2 linked regions of the Salmonirosea aquatica genome follow. The protein of the gene in region 1 interacts with the protein of each later gene in a pairwise test. Links are inferred from orthologs where the notes say so. Each region holds a gene or a part of one and is shown in the gene's direction. Other genes may lie near its edges. The genes, in order: odhB and lpdA.

What was found.
Region 2: the proteins of odhB (region 1) and lpdA interact in binary tests that used the Escherichia coli proteins (3 or more experiments, as listed by UniProt). The link is inferred for Salmonirosea aquatica from one-to-one orthologs.

What each region holds. Positions count from the first base shown.
Region 1 is NZ_WHLY01000002.1:1,030,105-1,033,356, reverse strand. The notes cover bases 166-3,091. They hold odhB (2-oxoglutarate dehydrogenase complex dihydrolipoyllysine-residue succinyltransferase), read left to right. Parts: upstream 166-789; coding sequence 790-2,394; downstream 2,395-3,091. Other genes in these bases: GBK04_RS05450 (hypothetical protein), read left to right, coding at 2,522-3,091; GBK04_RS05460 (2-oxoglutarate dehydrogenase E1 component), read left to right, coding at 166-690. Outside these bases: more of GBK04_RS05460, read left to right, coding at 1-165; more of GBK04_RS05450, read left to right, coding at 3,092-3,252. UniProt on the Escherichia coli protein: E2 component of the 2-oxoglutarate dehydrogenase (OGDH) complex which catalyzes the second step in the conversion of 2-oxoglutarate to succinyl-CoA and CO(2).
Region 2 is NZ_WHLY01000002.1:2,979,086-2,982,248, reverse strand. Bases 25-2,861 are described here. They hold lpdA (dihydrolipoyl dehydrogenase), read left to right. Parts: upstream 25-661; coding sequence 662-2,062; downstream 2,063-2,861. Other genes in these bases: nuoK (NADH-quinone oxidoreductase subunit NuoK), read left to right, coding at 2,689-2,861; GBK04_RS13515 (NADH-quinone oxidoreductase subunit J family protein), read left to right, coding at 2,171-2,689. Also shown: more of nuoK, read left to right, coding at 2,862-3,003; GBK04_RS13505 (DMT family transporter), read left to right, coding at 3,116-3,163. UniProt on the Escherichia coli protein: Lipoamide dehydrogenase is a component of the glycine cleavage system as well as of the alpha-ketoacid dehydrogenase complexes.

The sequences.
Region 1 (3,252 bases):
ATGATCGACCAGTTCATTACATCCAGTGAAACCAAGTGGGACCGCTGGACAGGATTGGTAATGCTGCTGCCCCACGGCTACGAAGGCCAGGGGCCCGAGCACTCCAACGCCCGTCCCGAGCGCTACCTACAGTTGGCGGCCGACAACAATATCTTCGTTACAAACGTAACCACCCCGGCGAACCTCTTCCACATGATGCGGCGGCAAATGGCGTTTCCGTTCCGTAAACCGCTGATCGTGATGTCGCCGAAGTCCATGTTACGGCACCCCTTGTGTGTTTCGCCGCTGAATGATCTGGTGGAAGGACGTTTTCAGGAAACCATTGGCGATGCATTTGCCGATTCGAAAAAAGTGAAGAAGGTACTGCTGTGCACCGGAAAGATTTATTACGAACTTTTTGAAAAACAACAAAAAGAAAACCGCGACGATGTGGCCATCATCCGGGTGGAGCAGTTGCATCCTTTCCCCAAGAATCAATTGAACGCCTTAATCGCCCAATACAAAAAAGCAAAAGTATATTGGGTGCAGGAAGAGCCTTTCAACATGGGCGGCTGGACATTCATGCTACGCATGTACTCCGAGCAACCGTTGGAAGTGATTGCCCGGCGCCCAAGTGCCTCGCCTTCCACAGGTTTTGCCAAAATCCATGCCCAGGAGCAGGCCGAAATCATACGGCGGGCGTTTGAGTAGTTTTTGGCCGAAAGGGCACACGCTTGGTAGATTGGGTTACGAGCCTACCCGCTGTCGGGACACTCATAACTCATAATTCATAACTCATATCTATTTAAAATGGCTGAATTAGAAATAAAAGTACCCCCTGTGGGCGAGTCCATCTCCGAAGTGACCATAGGTACCTGGTTTAAGAACGAAGGGGATATGGTGAAAATGGATGAGGTGATCTGTGGCCTGGACTCTGACAAGGCTACCTTCGAACTGACCGCCGAAACAGATGGCATACTCCACATAAAAGCCCAGGAAGGCGATACCCTGGCCATTGGCGACCTGATTGCAACCATCGAATCCCAGGCGTCGTCGAATGGAGCCGCCACGCCGGAACCCGCCAAGCAGGATACACCTGAGAAAAAGGAAGCACCGGCTCCGGCGGCCCAGCCCGCAGCGGCGGCTTCCCCCTCGAAGGTAATCGAAATGAAGGTACCTACGGTAGGTGAGTCCATTACGGAAGTCACGATCGCTTCCTGGAACAAGAAGGACGGCGACCATGTAGAGCTTGACGAGATTATCTGCGAACTGGAATCAGACAAGGCTACTTTCGAGCTGCCTGCCGAATCGGCAGGTACCTTGCGGATTGTGGCGGCCGAAGGCGAGACACTGGAAATCGGGGCGGTAATCTGCCGGATCGAAACGGGCGGTACCGGCTCGGCCACTGCTTCCTCGACAGGAAATTCTGATAAAACAACCACTGCCCCTGAGGTACCTACGCTCCACCAGTCAGATTCGGACGACATATCGGCCAATTCGGCCCATACATCGCCCGTTGCGGCCAAAATATTAGCCGAAAAAGGTATAGATCCCAAAGACGTGAACGGAACGGGTGCGGGTGGAAGAATCACCAAGGAAGATGCTCTGAACGCTCAGAAATCGGCTCCCAAGCCCGCAGAAGCCAAAGCGCCTCCCGTGGGTGTTCCCGGAAATGCTGCTACGCCTGAGAAAGCCGCGCCTTCAGCGGATGGAGAACGGGGTACCCGGCGCGAGAAGATGTCATCCCTGCGCAAAACCATTGCCCGGCGGCTTGTGGCGGTCAAGAACGAAACCGCCATGCTCACTACCTTCAATGAGGTGGACATGAAACCAATCATGGATTTGCGGGCGCAGTTCAAAGATAAGTTTAAGGAAAAGCATGAGGTAGGGCTGGGCTTCATGTCCTTTTTTACCAAGGCAGTATGTGTGGCCTTGCAGGATTTTCCGGTAATCAATGCCTACATGGATGGTGATGATGTCGTGTATAATGACTTTTGTGACGTATCCATCGCCGTATCTTCGCCGCGTGGCCTGGTGGTACCGGTAATCCGCAACGCAGAAAAACTATCTTTTGCCGGAATTGAAAAAGAGATTGTCCGTCTGGCCACCCGCGCACGGGACGGTAAGCTGGGGATCGACGAAATGACTGGAGGTACCTTCACCATTACCAACGGGGGTATCTTTGGTTCCATGCTTTCAACGCCGATCATCAATGCGCCCCAATCGGCCATACTGGGTATGCACAACATCGTGGAGCGCGCCGTGGTGGTAAAGGGTGAAATTGTGATCCGTCCCATCATGTACGTGGCGCTGTCTTATGATCACCGTACCATCGATGGCAAGGATTCGGTAAGTTTCCTCGTACGGGTCAAGCAGTTGCTGGAAGATCCGGCCCGTCTGTTGCTCGAATTATAAGCGCAGCAAGCTGAGCGGTTCCTTTTTTCTGGACTAGATTTCCCATCAAAAGTCCGGTGCATAGCACCGGACTTTTTTTGTACTTTCGGCATAATATTTGTTAAGTAATTAAAAAATACACACACACATGATAAAGAAACTGATTCTGACGAGCGTACTGCTTTCCCTGGTTTTGGGATGTAAGAAAAACGACGATGGTACCTCACCTGATTTACAGGGAAGTGACTGCCTGATTAAGTCGGAAACTATTGATGGTAAGCCCTACCGTACCTATGAATACGACGATGATCAGAAGCTGTTTCGGATCGTCCAGAACGAAACTAAGGCGAATAACCGGGTAGAAAAGCGGTTTTCATTCGACTACGACCAGAGCGGCCGGGTAACTGCTTTCCGGGAAACCAATCTGCTGGCGCCTTTCAACAATTATCAATACGAAATGCATTACACCGCCGCCGGCTTGATTGACACGGTCAGGAAATCACAAATATTCAATTCCGGTCCCAAACTTCTTGAAACCTACATCTTGGAATATGACAGTCAGCGGCATCTTACCAAATATAAATGGGGCGATAACTACTGGCGCTACGAGTATGACAATGCAAAAAATGTGACCAAGTGGTTCGCGAAGTACCCCTCGGTTGCACCGATTGAAGGCCTGCTGGCTGAGTTTGGCAACTATGACGGGAAGCACAATACCTATGCATTCTCGACGCCCACGCAGCTGATCAATCTGGTAGGCGGGGGAGGAGCCAGCGCGCAGAATCCCGGTAGTTTCAAGTTTTACGAAGCCAGCCTCACACCAACCCAAACGGGCGTAGTCACCTACAAGTATAACGAACACAATCTACCTACCGAAGC
Region 2 (3,163 bases), 1.9 Mb from region 1 along the record:
CGCGTACCTTGTAGCCGTTTTTCTCCGCCCACATGATGTACATCCGCATCAGCATCGAGGCCCAGTCCTGCGACTCGGTACCTCCGGCCCCGGCGTTGATCTCGATCACAGCGGGCAGGTCGTCGCCCTCCTCACCCAGCATCTTGCGGAACTCGATCTCTTCGAGCTTCGTCGTTAGTTTTTCGCCTTCGGCGTCCACGTCAGCTTCGGTAGCTTCTCCGGCTTCGTAAAATTCCCAGATCGTGTCCAGATCGTCACGTCGTTGGGCGAGTTCCTCATAACCGGTAGTCCAGAATTTCAGACTCCGGATTTCCTTCATCACCTTTTCGGCGCGCTCCGAGTCGGTCCAGAATTCCGGCTGGGCGGTTTGCAATTCTAATTGTTCGAGTTGGCTTTTGCGATGACCGTAGTCAAAGATACCTCCCCAAGGCCTCTACACGGCCTTTCAAGTCTTTCGCTTGATCTTGTGTCATGATAATTGAAAAAGAATAGTTGGGAATTGAAAAAGCGGCTTTGCTGTTTTCAATTTAATTCTAAAAACGGCAAAGGTAGTAATTTTTGCGCTAGGATTCAGAGGGGTACCCCCTGCGCTTTCCCGCAAAAAAGGCTTATATTTGCGTCGTTTTTTTGCAAAACCTCTCATACCCAAACTAACTAAAAAATGGCTCAAACATATGACGTTATTGTGTTAGGCAGCGGTCCCGGCGGCTATCCGGCGGCCATCCGTGCCTCGCAATTAGGACTGAAAGTGGCAATCGTAGAAAAAGAAAGCCTGGGCGGTATCTGTCTGAACTGGGGCTGTATTCCCACTAAAGCCCTGCTCAAAAGTGCGCAGGTTTTCGAATATATCAAGCATGCCAAAGATTATGGCATCAATGTCGGCGGTGAATATTCAGCCGATTTTGCGGGCGTGATCAAGCGCAGCCGGGGCGTAGCCGACGGCATGAGCAAGGGTGTGGCTTTTCTGATGAAGAAAAATAAGATCGACGTCATTATGGGTTACGGCAAGGTGATCGCCGGTAAAAAAGTCGAAGTGACGGACAAAGAAGGCAAGAAGACTGAGTACGCTGCTAGCAAGGGCGTGATCATCGCTACGGGCGGACGGGCCCGTGAACTGCCTAATATTAAAATCGATGGCAAGAAAATCATTGAGTACCGCAAGGCCATGAGCCTCGAGAAGCAGCCCGAATCCATGCTGGTGATCGGCTCTGGCGCGATCGGTGTTGAGTTTGCTTTTGTCTATGCCAGCATGGGCACCAAGGTGACAATCGTAGAATACCTGCCCACCATGGTACCTGTGGAGGATGAAGACGTATCGAAAGAGCTGACCAAGCAATACAAGAAAATGGGAGTCGACGTGTATGTCAACTCTTCGGTAGAAAAAGTGGACACGAGCGGCAAGCTCTGCAAAGTGACCGTAAAAACGCCCGACGGTGAGAAAAACTTCGAAGCCGAAGTGGTACTGTCAGCGGCGGGAGTCGTGTCAAACATCGAGAATATCGGTCTGGAAGAGCTGGGCATCAAAACCGAGCGCGGCAAGATTGTGGTAAGTGAATGGTACGAAACCAACGTACCAGGCTACTACGCCATCGGCGACTGTACGCCCGGCCCGGCACTGGCGCACGTAGCAACGGCCGAAGGTATTATCTGTTCAGAAAAAATCGCCGGCCACAAAACCGAAGCCCTCGATTACAACAACATACCCGGCTGTACCTACTGCCAGCCTGAGATCGCCTCCGTCGGTCTGACCGAAAAGCGCGCCCGGGAAGCCGGCTACGACATCAAGGTAGGTAAGTTCCCATTCATGGCTTCGGGCAAAGCTTCGGCGGCAGGCGCTAAGGAGGGCTTTGTGAAAGTGATTTTCGACGCCAAATACGGCGAGTGGCTGGGAGCGCACATGATTGGCGCCAACGTCACCGAAATGATCGCCGAGGTAGTGGTTGCGCGCAAGCTCGAAACGACTTCGCACGAAATCCTGCGCTCGATCCACCCCCACCCCACCATGTCGGAAGCCGTGAAAGGTGCCACGGAAGCCGCCTACGGCGAAGCAATCGATTTGTAGGCACAGCGTTTTTTATCTGATTTTGACCTACGCCTCTTCCGGAAATTATCTGGAAGAGGCTTTTTTAAATAAGGTACCCTGGCTGTCGATGAATAAAACTACCTACCCTTGGAATTAGCCGCATTCTACCTTTTTGCTACCCTGGCGATCGGATCGGGTGTCTTCATCCTCCTCACCCGGAACCTTATGTACGCTGCTTTTGCGCTGTTTCTGGCGCTGCTGGGTGTAGCGGCGCTGTTTGTGCTGGCGGGAGCCGATTTTCTGGGCGTTGTGCAGCTCATGGTGTACGTAGGCGGAATACTGGTGCTTCTCATTTTTGGGATTATGCTGACGCGTACGGCGGATCGGACCGAAAATGCCCAAACGCCTAATCGCGTGGTGGTCGCACTGGGCCGGCGTGTGGGGGGCGTGGTGGTAGGTATAGGGGTATTCGGCATTTTGTGGCTGGTGATTGTGCAGGCACACTTTAAGCTCGACGGTGATACGCTCAACAGCCGCTCTACGATACGTACCTTAGGCGTAGAATTGATGACTACGCATCTTTTACCCTTTGAAATAGCGGGCATCCTGCTGCTGGTGGCCCTGGTAGGTGCCGCGTACTTAGCTTTAAACCGCGATCCATCCTGATGCACTCCACAATTCAACTGGTTCATTTCCTGGTCGTAGCGGCCGCTCTTTTCAGCCTTGGGCTAGCTGTGGCCGTGACCAAACGCAACGTGATCGGTATTCTGATCGGCCTTGAGCTGATGCTCAATGCGGCGAATCTGAATCTCATTGCGTTCAGTCGGCACGACCCCATGCTGCTGCGGGGACAGCTGTTTGCACTATTTGTGATCGTGGTTGCCGCCGCCGAAGTCACCGTGGCGTTGGCTATCGTGCTGCGGGTGTACCACCACTACGGTAGTATCGATCCGGATCAGATCAGTGAGTTGAAGCAATAGATTTCGGGCGGGCGCAGGCACCGAGTGGCAAAGAAAAGTCAGATTATTCATAGAAACCATATCCTTTTAGCTACCTGAATTCCCCACCATTTTTCATTTTCAAGTATTCATTTTGAACCTGATTTTCGCACTACTGGCATTCATTATAGGCATGGCTACA